Regions from separate parts of the Marinomonas sp. BSi20584 genome, predicted to be linked through region 2. Evidence: predicted binding sites of a transcription regulator. Region 2 holds the regulator's gene; each other region holds the start of a gene.
The links. The regulator FNR, encoded in region 2, switches genes on or off when oxygen is low (the NO sensors DNR and NnrR bind a similar motif). The targets are predictions, from matches to a motif close to TTGATNTANATCAA.
Positions count from the first base shown of each region.

Region 1: TY87_RS11125 (DnaJ C-terminal domain-containing protein) is a predicted target of FNR. The motif match lies at 2,420-2,433, and genes of this name have one in related genera.
Region 3: TY87_RS20420 (cytochrome-c peroxidase) is a predicted target of FNR. The motif match lies at 3,207-3,220, and genes of this name have one in related genera.

Region 1 is NZ_KZ454878.1:102,159-108,077, forward strand. Features, by position in the region: gene TY87_RS11110 (fimbria/pilus outer membrane usher protein) at 1-679, shown strand, start outside; gene TY87_RS11115 (hypothetical protein) at 669-1,520, shown strand; gene TY87_RS11120 (LuxR C-terminal-related transcriptional regulator) at 1,510-2,100, opposite strand; gene TY87_RS11125 (DnaJ C-terminal domain-containing protein) at 2,550-3,524, shown strand; gene TY87_RS11130 (chaperone modulator CbpM) at 3,528-3,893, shown strand; gene TY87_RS11135 (GGDEF domain-containing protein) at 4,040-5,710, shown strand; gene TY87_RS11140 (hypothetical protein) at 5,908-5,919, shown strand, end outside.
Region 2 is NZ_KZ454869.1:135,966-141,884, forward strand. Features, by position in the region: gene ttcA (tRNA 2-thiocytidine(32) synthetase TtcA) at 69-908, shown strand; gene TY87_RS02270 (YfaZ family outer membrane protein) at 919-1,482, shown strand; gene TY87_RS02275 (adenine phosphoribosyltransferase) at 1,552-2,094, opposite strand; gene fnr (fumarate/nitrate reduction transcriptional regulator Fnr) at 2,119-2,880, opposite strand; gene hemN (oxygen-independent coproporphyrinogen III oxidase) at 2,902-4,272, opposite strand; gene TY87_RS02290 (alpha/beta family hydrolase) at 4,460-5,056, shown strand; gene tusA (sulfurtransferase TusA) at 5,075-5,305, shown strand; gene TY87_RS02300 (CBS domain-containing protein) at 5,394-5,919, opposite strand, start outside.
Region 3 is NZ_KZ454897.1:38,486-44,404, reverse strand. Features, by position in the region: gene fusA (elongation factor G) at 1-548, shown strand, start outside; gene TY87_RS20425 (aldo/keto reductase) at 709-1,761, opposite strand; gene TY87_RS20420 (cytochrome-c peroxidase) at 1,909-3,093, opposite strand; gene minE (cell division topological specificity factor MinE) at 3,269-3,526, opposite strand; gene minD (septum site-determining protein MinD) at 3,528-4,337, opposite strand; gene minC (septum site-determining protein MinC) at 4,399-5,124, opposite strand; gene TY87_RS20400 (SbcC/MukB-like Walker B domain-containing protein) at 5,432-5,919, opposite strand, start outside.

The DNA of each region.
Region 1 (5,919 bases), on a different contig from region 2:
TGATCTGTATGCACAATATAATGCGAATCGTTTTTTAACTAGTGTTGATCACACTAGTTCCTATCAGGAACTTAATTCGCAATCAGCCGACTATCAAACTCGCTTTAGTTTTTCTTCTAGCATTGCTTTTGCCGGAGGCGATTGGGCGGTAGGCAAACCTATATATGATAGCTTTGCTTTAGTTAAAGCCCACTCAAGCCTAGAAGGTAAAAAAATTACTTTAGGAAAATACGATAATCAGTATCGAGCAAGTAATGAAGATTTTTCCACCATATTGCTAAATGATATTAATTCATATAGCCGTTCAACAGTAAGTGTTGATGTGAATGATTTAGCTCCAGGGTACGATATTGGATCTGGTGTTATTTCTTTTTATCCATCCTACCGAAGTGGACATCAAGCCGTAATAGGTACGGAAGCGAATATTTCTGTTATTGCAACGTTGCTTGATGAGCAAGATGTACCATTAGCGTTACAAGTTGGAACAGCTGTTTGTACTACAGATAGTAAAAAAACAGAGATAGATTTTTTTACCAATAAAAAAGGAAAATTTGCATTGACTGGTCTTATGCCCTGTCAGTATGAAATCACCTTAAATAACGATAGACAGTCTAAATTTTTTATCAATGTTAAAGAAAATGAGCAGTTACAAAGGAAAGGGGTAATTCATGTGCATTAATAAGATAAGACTCATTTTTAGCTTTATAATTTTTCTTATGTTACCTCAATATGTTATTGCTCAATGTGATGCAAAGATTGGAGAAATAAGACATATATATGATGACTTTGAAAGTTATTACTCATCAAAACCGAGTCCGGCAAGAAAAGAATTGCGCATAAATTTAGTTAATGATAATAACTGTAATGCTTATATGATACTAACAACAGAAAATCAATATCAATTAAAAGGACAATTTCAGTCTATTAATTACCATATTAAAAATAATAGTCAGAGCTTAATTTTTCCATCAAGAGCTCGCTTTATATTTATTGATTCTGTAGCAGATATTAATTTGTTTATTCCTGTTGGTACAATAGTTAAAGCTGGAGTATACACAGATAATTTAATTATAAAATTGTTTGATGAGAATGATGCTTTACTAGATGAAAAATATTTTGAAATTCAGGAAGATATAATTGCCCGTGCGAGTATGTCAATTCTTGGCTATAATTCACATAGCAGTAATGTCTATTTGGGAGAATTAATACCAAGAAAAGAATATAGCATGTTGCCTAGTTTTAAGGTTATAACGAATACGGATGTTAAATTGACAGTTCTTTCGGAGAATAGAGGTGAGTTAAGGCACAATGTTTATAAAACTAGATATACTGTTGGCTATCTTATTAATTTAGATGGGGAATGGGTGGATTTGAAACAAAATTATAGCAGGGTTTTTTCTTATAACAAAAGAAATGATTTCTTTATAAGTTTGAAAATGCAGTTAGATGACTTCAAAAATCAAGCTGCAGGTGAATATACAGATATTCTTAGATTTCAGATAAGTCCTCTTAACTATTGATTTTATTAAAATTCGATTTACACCAAAGCCTAGCTTGCTGCTTATTTTTAACTTCAATTTTTTGATAGATTTTATGTAAATGAACACGCACGGTTGCTTCACTTATAAATAGGCTATCAGCAATGGCGGTATATTCTAAACCAGAGTATAATAATTTTAATACTTTTATTTCTTTTCTAGTTAAATTATTTGTTCGTAATGTGGTGTGTTGCTCTTCTTCAAGCATTTGTCGAGTCCAGCAATCAGTTATTGGTCTTGGAAACCACAATTCACCTTGTTCGATTGCTTTAAAACCTTGTTCGAAAAGAGTTTTATCTGCATATTCAAAAAATATACCTTTCAAGTTTGGCCATGATTTTAAATCAGAAAAATCTGCATTCTTAGGTACATCAAAAATAACAAGCCCCTGCTGTCCATTTTTCTGCATGAACTGACTTAAAAGTTCATGGTTGGTAATTACATTTAATGTTTTATAATTCACAAGTAATAAATTGTAATCGACAGCTTCATAGAGTAGAGGACTTTGCTTTTTATGATCTAAGTAGTTGATTTTTTTATTGATTTCTATTTCAACATCCATAATCTCTACCTTTATGGTATTTTAAATACTTATTTAATATATTCTTAATCTTTTAATATTTCAATAATTAATTTAATTAATATTTCCTCATTTTAAATTAATGATAGCTATTAAATTTATAATTTTTATTGATTTCAATTTTTAGCAATAAGATGGTTTTATTTAAGATTTATATTTTTGATGTAAATTTAAAAATGAAACGTTGTTTTGTAATTTTATTTATCTTATTTTTCTATAAGTATTATCAGTTTTTTGGTTTGTAGTTCTCATTTATATGTTATGGATTTTTTCTTTTCCTTATATTTTTACTTCGCATATCTAGATTTATATCAATTTTTTTTGAAATTTAAGCCGCTATTGCTGTTAAAGAGTCTATGATGATAGAAGACAAAAATACATTTAACGAACGAGCTTGTAAGCGAGGTCGATTACGATGGAAGTGAAGCTGCATGGAATTTAAAGATTATTATAAGATTCTGGGTGTCGCTGAAAATGCCGATGCTTCTGCGATAAAAGCAAGTTATCGAAAACTTGCTAGAAAATATCATCCCGATGTCAGTAAAGAAGCTAATGCTGAGCAGAAATTCAAAGAGGTAGGCGAAGCCTATACCGTTTTAAAGGATCCAGAAAAGCGTGCTGAATACGATATGTTGCGTAAGCAAGGTTCTCGTCGAGCTGATGGTGGTTTCCAGCCACCACCTGATTGGCAATCAACTCATGCAGGCCAAAGATCCCATAATCAAAGTAGTAACGCAGATTTTAGTGACTTTTTCGATTCTATTTTTGGAGCGAGTGGCGGAGGCGGAGGGTTTCGTCAAGCGGATGATTTCCAGCGCTCGAACAATCAACGAGGCCGCGATATACATCATAAAATTGCTTTATTTTTGGAGGAAGCACATCTTGGTTGTCAACGACAATTATCTTTGCGAGTTTCCGAGCCAGACCAAAACGGTTTTATAAGGCAGCGAGATAAAACTTTAAATGTAAAGATCCCTGCAGGTGTTATCCAGGGACAGCATATTCGTTTGTCGGGGCAAGGCGAAGCGGGCATTGGCGACGGAAAAGCAGGGGACTTATTACTTGAAATTGAATTCGCGCCGCATCCTTACTTTGCGGTTGATGGCAAAAATATTTTACTTACTTTGCCTATTACTTGTTGGGAAGCTGCTTTGGGGGCTAATGTGGAAGCCCCGACACTTAGCGGTAAAGTGAAATTAAAAATTCCTAAAGGGGCGTCCAGTGGTAATAAACTCCGTATAAAAGGCAAGGGGTTGGTTGGTAAAGCTGGTGACGTCACTGGTGATCAGGTTGTGACCTTACAAGTGAGTTTACCAAAAGTACACAGCAATAAAGCAGAAGCGCTTTATCAACAATTATCTGAGTGTGAGTCGGAGTTTAACCCACGCCACGTATTCGAGAGGTAGAGGATGTCTAAATCAGAGATAGTGGTCATTGAATCTCAACATGAGCATGTGTTATTTACTCTAGAAGAGGTCTGTGAACGATGTGATATTCACGTAGACATCATAATTGAAATGATCGAATACGGTATCGTGGAACCAGTTGAACCAGTTGAACCAGTTGAAACAGTTGAACCAGTTGAACCAATTGAGCAATCAACGGAATCTATTTGGTATTTTAATAGCCATGCATTAGTTCGATTGCAGCGGGCGCAACGTCTGATGAATGGGTTGGAATTAAACCTATCAGGTGTGGCTTTAAGCCTTGAGTTGATGGATGAAATTGAAGAGTTGCAACAACGGATCGTCATACTTAGCCGTCAATTGCCATAGAATTACGTTTTGCTGTATGCATTAGCAATTGTTTTGAATGCTTAGGGATGGTTTTAATTATGCGTATAAAGTGAAAGTAGGGACTGTTACTATAATAGTGAAATATGCTGTTTACTTTTCACTATTATAAATAGGCCTACCAAATCATGTTAAGAGGTTTCGATACTTTTAGAAAACGCATTACTCTATTATCTGGCGGTTTGTTGCTTTCTCTAAGTTTGGTGCTGATTACCTCTTTCTATCAACTGACTTCTAGTCGACTTGCAACAGCCAGCGGTGAATCTCTGGTAAATCTTAGTCAATCTATTTCAAATATGTTGTCGGCTAATTTAATGGAGCGTGAACGTGAGGTTGTCCTGCTTAGTAAGCGTACTTCCTTATATGAAACTCAAGACTTAAGCGGATTGCAGTACGCTATTGATCAAATTAAAAGCTCCTACAAGGATTATGCTTGGATTGGTTTTGCTAATGTTGATGGAGTGGTTTTAGCGTCAAGTAATGGAGTATTGAAAGAGGCAGATGTCAGTCAGCGACCTTGGTTCATTAGTGGTCGATCAGGTCCTTTTATTGGTAATGTGCATAAAGCGTTATTGCTTGAAAACTTGCTGCCTAAGACTAAGGATGGCTCGCCAATTCGTTTTGTCGATTTTGCCGCTCCTGTAATAGGTGAAAGTGGTGAGTTGAAAGGCGTAGTCGCGACTCATGCAGATTGGGCTTGGGTTAAAGAGGTTTTGTTATCTTCTTTGACCGATGCTTCGAAACGAAAAAATATCGATATCTTTATTATCGATAATGAGCACAGAGTTTTATATCCAGACTATCATTTTCCTAATGATATTGAAGTACCAAAAACACTGCCTAAAGATGGCCAATTTAAATCGTTGCTTTGGCAGGATGACAAAGAATACCTAACCAGTTTAGTTTCGGTACGTTCTCCTGAATCAACAGATCTTGCTTGGCAAATCGTTGTACGTCAGCCATTGTCTATTGCTATGTCAGCAGTAAATGAAGTTCATAAGTTGTTACTTTTTTTTGGTGTGTTTGCGACATTGCTTTGTATGCTGCTTGCCTATCAATTTGCGGGCACATTAAGTCGTCCATTGGAGCGATTAGCGCTGACAGCAAAGAGTATTCAACAGGGAGATAGAAAGGTAACTTTTCAATCGGATAGTAAGTTGATAGAAGTGGCAAGCTTAAGTCGTTCTTTGCAGGAAATGATGTCTTCTTTATTGATGAGAGAGCAGTCTTTGATGCAGATGAATGTCATGCTAGAGACAAAAGTAAAAAATAGAACGGCAGAGTTAGAAGCCAGTAATCGGTCTCTAGAAGCGATTGCTCGTAAAGATCCACTAACACACATCTATAATCGTTTGGCTTTAGATGAGGCGTTGCATAAAGAGTATCGCCAAGCACAAGAGTCAAAATGTCCTTTTGCAGTGATTATGACAGATGCTGACCATTTCAAAAGAGTAAATGATTCTTTCGGTCACACTGTGGGAGATTTGGTGCTGCAAAAAATCGCAAAATTGCTTACCGTGCAAGTTGGAGACAAAGGTATTGTCGCTCGATTTGGCGGTGAGGAATTTACTGTGTTGTTACCAAATATGAATGCTGACGAAGCAAAAAACATAGCCGAAATGATTCGCGAAGCACTTGAAAAAGAAGAGATGAGCGAAGGACTTTATGTTACGGCGAGTTTTGGTGTCGCCATGTATAAAATAGATGATAGTCATTATGAGCAAGTGCTTAACCGTGCCGACGCCGCTCTCTACAAAGCTAAAGAGCAAGGTCGAAATCGTGTAGTTGTTGGTGCTTAACAGAGTTGTCTTTATACAAGTTCCAGAGGTCTTATTGCTATATCGGAATGCTCCTCGCTAGTTGCATTAGATACTCATGCTTTAAAAACCTAGACAAAAAATTACGATACGAAACAGGATAAGGATGAAAAAAACAGTACTATATACATTCGTTCAATGACATCGTCATCAAGTGATGCAAACTCAGAAGGGGATTTATGAAATTTTTT
Region 2 (5,919 bases):
TTATCCATTTTTGATGCGGTAGCTTCATGCTTATAGTAATATAGTCGCGTTTTGTTTACAGCGTATATATGATGGATTTATCTACTCGACCTAAAGAAAAGTTAGAGCTAAACAAGCTCCAAAAACGCCTTCGCAGATTAACCGGCCAAGCTATTGCTGACTTCAATATGATTGAAGAAGGTGACAAAGTGATGGTGTGTTTATCTGGAGGCAAAGACTCTTACACTATGCTTGAAATTTTGCGGAACCTTCAGGCTAGCGCACCTATAAATTTTAGTATTGTTGCTGTGAATCTAGATCAGAAGCAACCTGGCTTTCCTGAGCATATCTTACCTGCTTATCTGGAAGAGCTAGGTGTGGATTTTCATATTTTAGAACGCGATACTTACAGCATCGTAAAAGAAATTGTGCCTGAGGGGAAAACCACTTGTGGCTTATGCTCTCGTTTGCGCCGTGGTTCCTTATACGGTTTTGCTGAGGAAATTGGAGCGACTAAAATCGCACTTGGCCATCACAGAGATGATATTCTTGAAACATTATTCTTGAATATGTTTTTTGGTGGTAAGTTAAAGTCTATGCCACCAAAATTGCTAAGCGATGATGGTAAACATATCGTTATCCGTCCTCTTGCTTACTGCAAAGAAGAAGATATTGAAGCCTTCTCTGTGATGAAGGAATATCCTATTATCCCTTGTAACCTTTGTGGCTCTCAAGAGAACTTACAAAGACAAGTCGTAAAAGACATGTTACAAAAGTGGGAAAAAGAATTTCCTGGTAGAACGGAAACCATGTTTTCTGCTATTCAAAATGTCGTTCCATCGCATTTGGCAGACACAAAACTATTCGACTTTAAAGGGTTAAAACAGTCGCCCGCGGCCTTTGACCGATTAAATATTATTTCATTATAGGATAATAGAAATGAACCTAACGCATAAAGCTCTATTGTTAACCGTCGGTATTTTAGGGTCTTCTATCGTCAATGCATCATCCGCTGGAGTTAGTCTAACGAATGATACAGTAAAAGGTGATATTAACTTGAATATGGGAGCGTTCGGCGTTAATGGCGGCGTGACTCATAATGATGACAAAAATACCTCTACTGCACATATAGGTGTCACTGTTGAAGACTCAGATACTAGTGGACCGCTTCAAGCAGGTATTGGTATTAGACTATATGCTATTGATGCAGATTTAGACAAGAAGGACGACTTATCTGTTGCGCTTGCTTTAGGTGGTTGGTACCGATACACCTTACCAGAAGCGAATCGAGTTAGTATCTATGGCTCTGTGTATTACTCACCACAAGTATTATCCATCTCCAACTTAGATCATATGTACACTTATGAATTTCGTGCTGAATACATGACTATGCGCAATGCACGTGCGTTTATTCGATATGGCAAAACAGTAACTGTATATGAAGATGATTCTCGTAAAGAAATTGACAAAGGTCTTTCTATTGGTGCAACAGTAGACTTTTAATAACAGTAAATATTATTTGAAAATAAAAAGGTGGCTTATGCCACCTTTTTATTTGTTAACATTCGAGCATTATTCACCATCATAAGCGCAAAGGCTAAAAACAGGTATTTCACTGTCTCTTAGTTTTTGACTTCCGCCTAGATCAGGCAAATCTATAATAGCTGCCACTTCTTTTATATTCGCACCTTGGCTGGTCAATAGTTTGATAGCGGCAAATAGGGTACCACCAGTCGCTATCAAATCATCAAATAACAATACTTCATCGCCCGCTTTCACTGCGCCTTCTTGGATCTCCAATTCCGCTTCACCGTATTCCAAAGCGTATTTTTGTGAAATGGTTTTTCCTGGAAGCTTGCCCTTTTTACGCACTAAGATAAGCGGCTTTTGCAGTTCATAGGCTAAAACAGCAGCAATTAAAAAGCCTCGAGCATCAATGCAGGCAATATGAGTGATATCTGTTGCAATGTAGCGATGCACATAAGCATCAACAACCATTCTCATGCCTTTAGGGTCACTAAAAATGGGAGTAATGTCTCGAAAGCTTATACCTTGTTTTGGCCAGTCTTCTATTGTTTGTATTAGGGATTTAACGTAAAAATCGTCGTAAAGCATGCCTGTTGGGCCTCATCATATCAATCAAATGCGGGCGATTTTACCACAATCACTAGCAACCCCAACGAGTTTTTGCATTTCAGGGAAGTCGATTATTTCTATTTCCTTGCCATCAACATGTATTAACTCATTTTTTTGAAAACGGGTGATGACACGACTAACAGTTTCAACTGCCAATCCAAGGTAGTTACCAATTTCCCCGCGCGACATAGATAAACGAAAAGAGCTCGCTGAATAACCACGCTTTTTGAAACGATTAGATAGATTCAAAAGGAAAGAAGCAACTTTCTCATCAGCATTCTTTTTCCCTAACAATACCATCATCTGTTGGTCGTCGGATATTTTACGGCTCATCACCTTAAATATCTGATGCTTCAAAGAAGGGATATGAGAAGACAGCTCTTCAAGATGACTAAATGGAATCTCGCACACTGTTGTTGTTTCCAGTGCCTTTGCAGAAACAGGGTAGACGTTTGAATCAATCCCGCTTAAACCGACTAATTCACTGGGGCAATAAAAGCCTGTAATTTGCTCTTCGCCGACGGACGTAATATTGAATGTTTTTAAAGTGCCAGAGCGTACAGCATAAACTGAATCAAACGCTTCGCCTTGGCGAAACAAAAACTCGCCCTTTTTTAGTGGTTTCTTACGCTCTATTATTTGATCTAATTTATTAATATCTTCATCAGCTAATGCTATTGGAAGGCAAAGGGCGCTTAAGCTACAGTTCTGGCATTGCGAAGTAAGCGTACTGTTGAATCGTGACTGTGTGTGTGTCAATGACATGTGAATCTCCCTGATCTCGATCTATATAACTTTAGAGTATTTTATGGCGCCGTTGAGATATTTATCAAAAACCATACAAATACAGCGAATTAATAATCTACCGCGCTCTGTAACTTTAATAGTGGTCTGCATTCCACTACGATCAATATCTAACATACCATCTTTAGTCATGGGAGTTAGATTTTCCATCTCTTCAAAAAAGTACTCGAAGAAGCTAATATTATATTTTTGCTCAATAATGGCAGTGTTCAACTCAAATTGAGAAATTAGCGTCATTATAACTTGATGTCGAATTCTGTCATCTAGATCACTAATATACCCTTTAGCTATAGCTAATTGACCTTTCTCAATACTACTCCTATAAATTGATAAGTCAGTATGGTTCTGAATATAAACACCATTTAAATCACTAATAGCAGAAACGCCAAATGCGACCAAATCTGTGCCAGCATGTGTTGTATAGCCCTGAAAGTTACGCTGTAGCTTGCCTTGTTTTTGAGCTATCGCCAAGCTATCAGTTGATTTTGCAAAATGATCCATGCCGATATATTCATAACCAGCAGCTATCAAATACTCAATACTCATTTTCAACAAATCAAGTTTCATACTTGATACGGGCAAACTATCATCTGAAATCAGTCTTTGAGCACGGAATCGATCAGGTAAATGAGCGTAATTGAACAGCGAAATTCGCTCTGGTGATAATTCAATCACTTGCGCCAAAGTCTCTCTAAAGCCTTCTATAGATTGATATGGCAAGCCATAAATTAGATCAAAATTAATTGACTTAATGTCTAATTCACGAGCATCTTTTACAAGATCTGCAACCATTTTAACGGGTTGAACACGATGGATGGCCTCTTGTACCTTGATGTCAAAGTCTTGCACACCAATACTAATTCGGTTAATTCCCTTTTCAGTTAATAACTTCAGCTTAGATCGACTTATTTCTCTAGGATCTATTTCAATGCTGTAATCTTGCGTTCCGTCATTAATTAAATTGAAGTGTTGCTGAATATTATCAAATAGCACCTCAATTAATTCTTCGGTCAAAAAAGTAGGGGTGCCACCACCAAAATGTAACTGCGTAACTTCTCTTGAGTGATCAAGCATAAGGCTGCGTAATCTCATTTCTTCGCCGAGTAGTTCAACGTATTCGGCGCCTTTATCGTACTGCTTAGTCACAATCTTATTACAGGCGCAGTAGTAACAAAGGTGAGCGCAAAACGGAATATGAAAATACAAACTAAGAGGCGCTTCGGAAGGCGTTAACATCTTATCAATAAGCGCAATTTTACTAATACTTGAGTCAAATTGCGGTGCCGTTGGGTAAGATGTATAACGAGGCCCAGATAGATCGTACTTAGCGATAAGTGAAGAATCCCAAATCATGATGTGTTCCTATTAAAATTTCTAATAGGAGTTTACACTTTAGTGAAAAGCCATTTGCTGACCCAGATCAAGGATTTTCATACTGCAACTAAAACCTTTCTCTATGTTGTTGGTAATAATGCATCTAGCAAGGTTCTAACCATCGATCTAATCTGGTCTAATAGCGTTTTTTTTGAAAACTATGAACATGAATTCTCTCCCTTTATACCTCGCCCACGGTGCTGGTGCTGGTCACAATCACACCTTTTTAAAGCAACTTTGTGACGCAATATCCGAGCAAAGACAGCAAGCTGCGATACCAGTAACTTTTTCATATATGCAAGAGCAAGAGCGTTTAGGAAAGAAAAGGCCACCACCTAGATTTAACACCCTTGTTCCTGAATTTGCTGAGCATATTGTGGATGAGAATAGCTGTATTGTTGCTGGGAAATCCATGGGAGGTCGAGTAGCTACACAACTAACACATCTACCCATGGTGAAAGCTGTAGTATGTTTCGGTTTTCCTTTCTACCCAGCCGGAAAGCCCGAAAAAAATAGATTATCGTTTCTTGCTGAACTAAAAGCACCATGTTTGATTATTCAAGGCACAAGAGATCAATTAGGTTCGTACGATTGGGTTAGTAAGCAAATATTGCCTGACAATGTGAATATTCTTTGGATAGAAGGTGCGGACCATGACTTTAAAACGCTAAAAAAATACAATAAAAGTATAGAAGACACTGTTTTAGAAATAGCTATTCACACGAAAAACTGGCTAGAGAAGAATATCGAAACCGAAGCTTAACCTATTGAGAGAAATATTATGGAACACCAAGCTCAGCTTGATGCAACAGATTTACTTTGCCCTGAACCCGTAATGATGCTTCATGTAGAGATGCGAAAACTGGCTGCGAAGGAGGTGCTAAAAGTCATTGCGACTGATCCATCAACGACAAGAGATATTCCAAAGTTCTGCCAATTTCTTGGCCACAAGCTTATTCGACAAGATCAAGAAGGGGAGATTTATTACTATTGGATCGAAAAGAAAGGCTAATAAGAAACAAGAGCAAACAAAAAGAAGCCCAGATTATCTAATAATCTGGGCTTCTTTTAAGTAACTAGCGCTAAAAGTTGATCGTGAATTAAGCTACCTTTAGCTTTTTTGTAGGCTCTTTTTGACCAAGAATAGCGCTTTGGTAAGTATGCGCAAAACTAGAGAAAGCAACATCAATATCCAATCGAAGCTGGCGAGCAACATCGTTAGATGAAATCAAACCACGAATAGCCTTGGTATCTTCATCAATAACAAGCAAATGCTGCAGCTTATTGTTACGCTGACTAAACAAAAGTGATTCAATATCTGAATGCTTAAGAGATGTATACGATAGAGCAAGTAACACTTCTTTAGCTCTCATCAAATCTGCAACCATCAATTCTGAACGTTGAAAACCATTTGCTACCTGTTTAATGAAGACATCTTCAGACAAGTCTTCAAGACTAATAACGCCAACAAAGCGATTATCTGCATCGACTACGATTTTCATGCGTACATGTTCTTTTCTCATCAACTGAACAAGCTCATCTGCACGAGTATTTGATTCAATTACGCGTGGGCCGGCCGTTTGAAAATCAGTAAAGACTGATAAAGCAGAAGAATAAAGGTTTATA
Region 3 (5,919 bases), on a different contig from region 2:
TGGGTTCTGGCTTCAAGTTCACATCTTCAGTTGTTGGTGGTAACGTACCAAAAGAGTTCTTCCCAGCTGTAGAAAAAGGCTTCAAGTCTATGATGAACCAAGGTGTTCTAGCAGGCTTCCCTGTACTAGACGTTGAGGTTGAATTGTTCGACGGTGGATTCCACGCGGTTGACTCTTCTGCAATTGCCTTCGAAATCGCTGCTAAAGGCGCTTTCCGTCAGTCAGTTCCAAAAGCTGGCCCTCAGTTGATCGAACCGATCATGAAAGTTGACGTGTTCACTCCAGATGACCACGTTGGTGATGTTATCGGTGACTTAAACCGTCGTCGCGGCATGATCAAAGACCAAGAGAAAGGTTTGACTGGTGTTCGCATCAAAGCAGACGTACCTCTATCTGAAATGTTTGGTTACATCAGCACTCTACGTACAATGACTTCTGGTCGTGGTCAGTTCTCTATGGAGTTCTCTCACTACCTACCATGTCCTTCTAACGTAGCTGAAACCGTTATCGCTGCGGTTAAAGAGAAGAAAGAAAGAGAAAAGAACTAAGTTCTAGTTTTTTCTAATCTCTAAAAAAACCCGATACACATTGTGTATCGGGTTTTTTATTGGTCAAAATCCCCCCCTCCTTCACCAGCCAAAATTTTAAAGACATAAAAAAAGCGCCGAAGCGCTTTTTAAATTCATATCAGAGTTAATCAGCTGCCCATTAGAACGGAACAGGATATTCTTTAAAGACTGCCATGATCTCCTTCAAAGCTTCTTCAGACAGTGGCATGTCAAAAGCAGCCATATCTTCTTTCAACTGCTCAAGAGACGTCGCACCAATGATAGTTGAACTAACACCGTCAACTTGATCACACCATGCTAATGCAAGCTGCGCAGCAGTAAAGCCATGTCTCTTAGCCACTTCCATATAAGCGGCAACCGCTTTCTCAACCAAAGGGGTATCACGGAAAATACCGTTACGCTGCGCATAGGTCCAACGACTTCCTGCAGGGCGGGCACCACCAAGATACTTACCTGTTAAAGCACCAGCCGCCAAAGGCGACCAAGGCAAATACGCAACATCTTCATGAACACAGTTTTCAACCAAATAGGGCCAATCTTTTGTGTGTAACAAGCTAAATTCATTTTGAATAGACGCAACTCGAGGCAAACCATGTTTATCACTCAAACGAATAAACTCATTAATCCCCCAAGTCGTATCATCAGATAAACCAAAGTGACGAATTTTACCCGATTTAATACAAGCATCTAACCCTTGAAGAATATCTAATATTTGAGCGGACTGCTCATTACGATCAACATCAGTAAAGCTAATAACCCCAGGGAAGTGCTTTGCAAAATGTGGTGTAGAACGATTTGGCCAATGAAGCTGATAAAGATCAATATAATCTGTCTGCAAACGCTTCAGAGAAGCATCTACTGCTTCAATCACCGTTTTGCCAGAAATATTGCTTCCATCACGAACGTATTTCATTCCAGGGCCGGCAATTTTAGTAGCAAGAATAAATTCTTTACGACGCGATGGATTACGAGAAAGCCAATCACCAATAATAGTTTCTGTTTTACCATAAGACTCAGGCGTTGGCGGTACAGAATACATTTCAGCAGTGTCGATAAAATTCACACCATTTGCTAAAGCGTATTCAATTTGAACATCGGCATCAGCTTGGTTGTTTTGAGTACCCCAAGTCATGGTACCCAAACATACGCGAGAAACTTCTAAGCCAGTTCGGCCAAGTGGAACATACTTCATGATATCAACCCTTTAAATTCAAGCGGCACATACAAGATGCGAAAGAAAATAACTAAAGAATCAATGTAATAAATTTTTTACTTACTAGCCAGTTTTATCAATGAAAACAATAAGGAGTTAAGCCTAGCTGTCACAACAATAACAACACTATTGATCATTAAGTAATGACTCATAGCGCTGATCTGTTAATGTTTTCAAAAACGCAACAATGGCATCCACCCTTTGATCTGGCAAGGCTGGACCCTTTTGCAAATTCACCAAGTCGATATTTTCCGCCACTTCAGGCTCAGCCCAAGGCTTACCTGTTTCAGGGTTTATCGTACGCCTTGGATTATTATATTTATCATAAAAAAGCACTACCGTTCGAAGATCTTTAAAGACACCATTATGCATATATGGCCCTGTAACAGCGACATTTCGCAAAGACGGCACTTTAAACTTACCTGCTTGCTTAGGGTCATCTATGGACGGATTATCCAATAATCCAAGATCTTTTTTATTACCATTGTGCGTCATCAAGTCAGGGTTAGCCGGTACACCAATATTACGATATTCATAATTAGTAAAGGTTTCTTGGGAGTTAAGTGGTGAGGCATTCAGTTGGTGACAAGCATTACAGTTTGTAAACTGTTGAGAGAAAAATAAGGTTTTTCCAAGTTCCTCTTGAGGCGTCAGTTTTATCTCGCCACGTAAAGCTCGATCGTATTTCGAGTCAAACGGCAGGAACATAGCTGTTTTTTCAAACGTCGCAATAGCCTCTGTGATTGCGGCATAACCCTTTATTGGATCATTTAAAATATCTTGCCCATAAATTGAATTAAACAAGCCTTCATAGCGCTCATTTTCTTTTACTCGGTTAACAACAGCCGCACCGTCTGGCAAAGCCATCTCCAAAGGATTTAAAAATGGTCCTTCTGCTTGTTGCGCCAAACCAGAGGCTCGACCATCTAGAAACTGGCCACCACGATATTCACCATTAGACATGCGATGAAAAGCCGGAGCAAACGCCGCATAGGCCGCAGTCGGTGTATTGCGACTCCCCATAGATAATCGATCGCTGCCCAATGAAACCGCACCAAACAAAGCATCTTGTCTTTTATCTACAAAACCGTTTGCGATATCGTGACAGGTTCCACAAGACTGATTGCGCTCTTTAGATAAATTCGTATCAAAAAATAACTGCGCTCCCAACATCGCTTTAGGATCTGTCATTGCAACAGGAAGCTCAGGAGAGGAACTAGTAGACTTAGCTTGCAAAACAACTTGCTTAGGTTCACTGCAAGCAGCTAGAAACAAAGAAACAGCAATCACACCCAAAGAAAAACGCAGCATGTTATCTTACTCTAACAATCAAAAAAGAATGGCTCGCATCATACACCCATGAAAACCTGAGTAAAACGATGACGACTGTACAATAATAATTCGGCACAAAAAAAGCGCCAAACAAGACATACATCAATTGTCTCATTGAGCGCTTTCTTATTATTAACGAGAACTTACCGAAGCACTAATTCTGCTCTGGCAAGGTCACATTTAACTCTAATATTGAACAATCATCGGTATTGTCTAATTGTATCTGCACATCTTCATTGCCGATATTTACATACTTACGAATTACATCAATGATTTCTTGCTGCATCTGTGGCAAATAATCTGGCTGATGGCGTTTACTACGCTCATGAGCAACAATAATCTGCAATCGATCCTTGGCAACAGAAGCGGAGCTAGGCGCGCTTTTGCTTTTAAAATAGTCAAAAATTCCCACTCTAACCTCCTAACAAACGTTTGATAAAACCTTTTTTCTGGACCTCTAAGAAGCGCAAAGGACGCTCCTCGCCCATCAATCGGTCAACAGCGTCCATGTAGGCAAGACCGGCTTCAGAATCTGTGTCTAAAATAACTGGTGTCCCTTGGTTTGAAGCTTTCAAAACAGCCTCTGACTCAGGAATAACACCCAGTAATGGAATTGCTAAAATATCCTCAACATCAGAGACACTTAGCATTTCACCTAACGCAACACGGCCAGGGTGGTACCGTGTTAGAAGGAGATGCTCTTCGATTGGCTCTTTACCATCTTCTGCACGCTTAGACTTACTTTGTAGAATACCCAAAATACGATCCGAGTCGCGCACAGAAGATACTTCTGGATTAGTTACAACGATGGCAGCGTCAGCAAAATATAGCGCCATCTGAGCGCCCTTCTCAATACCTGCTGGCGAATCACAGATAATGTATTCAAAGTCCTTAGCAAGCTCCTCAAGAACTCCCTGAACCCCTTCAATAGTTAAAGCATCTTTGTCGCGCGTTTGCGACGCCGGCAAAATAAACAAATCTTTTGTACGCTTATCTTTTATCAAAGCTTGAGATAAAGTCGCCTCTTTATTTATGACATTCACGAAATCATAAACCACTCGACGTTCACAACCCATAATCAAGTCTAGATTACGTAAACCCACATCGAAATCTATAATTACCGTTTTATGACCTTTTAACGCAATACCAGTCCCAATAGCAGCACTGGATGTTGTCTTGCCGACACCACCCTTGCCCGAGGTGACTACTATAATCTTTGCCAATGTTGTATCCCCCGATAAACTCACACTGAGTCTACCTAACTAATTAAATGAATAATAAATTTTAAAGCGGTACGATTTCTAAGCTATCGTCAACTAATAACACTTGAGCGCTGTCTTTCCAAACGATATTTTGCAGCGCATCGCTCAACATAAAATTACCAGCAATGGAAACCAATTCCGCTTCCATGCTTTTGCAAAAAATTCGGGCGTCCGCATCACCTTTCACACCAGCCAATGCACGACCACGCAATGCACCATAAACATGGATATTCCCATCAGCAAGCACTTCAGCACCAGCACTAACCTGATTAAGTATAATTAAGTCACCTTCAGCATAAACTTGCTGACCAGAACGAATTGGCTTAGTAATCACCTTAGTAGCTTGAGGCACTAAGCGCTCTTCAACCACTGTCTTCACCACTACATCTGGGCTAGTTTCTTCCTTAACAGCAGGAGATATATTAATTGGTCTTGCTTTACTTGCCGGCAATAGAGGAATAGTTACCGAAGCATTCCAAACAGGTAATGCTTCAGGATCACAACGCCAGCCAATTACGCCAAGGCCAAGAGCGCTGACCGATTGAATCAGCACCTCGAATTCTTCTAACCTAATACCACGCTTCATTTTCGAAATATCAATGATGATCGGCGCTTGATTAAAAAAATGCGGGACCTGATCAATCTTCTCTTTTAAATGAAATACAATGTCATCTAATGAAAAGGTTTGAATTTCTAATAAAACCGTTGTAACGACACTTCCTTTAAGTCGGAAGCCTGAGTCTGTCATGCAAACTGTCCTTTTTTAAATAGCTTAAATACTGAAAAGCCGCACTGAACTTTCATCATCAGCGTTAAAAATCTATTCTATCAAGCTGGATGATTAAAGAAAGCCACCACTACAATGTCTTTACACTTACATAAATGCCCATACCGCTCTCTTGTAGTGCTAAGAATAACGCAAAATGAGCAATAATGAACGTAAGATTAAGCATTTGATTTAATTAATATTTTACAACTTACTTACATACTTGTTCCCATAAATCTGGGGAAAACTTTTGCACCAATAACAGTCAGTAAATAAACGGATTAATACCTCATTCTTCTGTCGAATGCACAGCAAATTCAGCAGAAAGACGACTCACCCCCAAACCACTTTGTTTTGTTAACTTAATTTGTACAGGAATACGTTCTTTCAGAGCATTAATATGACTAATAATACCGATAGTTTTACCTGATGAATGCAAGTTATCCAAAGCATCAAGGGCAGACTCTAGCGTCTCGCTATCCAAAGTGCCGAAACCTTCATCTAAGAATAGCGAATCGATACTAGTCTTATGGGACACCAAATCAGACAAAGCCAAGGCTAGTGCTAGACTCACCAAGAAAGACTCTCCACCAGACAGCGTTTTCGTATCGCGCGAGGCGTTCGCTTGCCAAGTATCTACCACAAGTAAAGACAAAGCATCTTCGTTACGCATTAATTGATAGCGACGATGCAAAATATCCAAGTGTTGATTCGCCAAATACACCAAATGATCCAGCGTCAAACTTTGCGCAAAACGACGGAATTTAGCTCCATCAG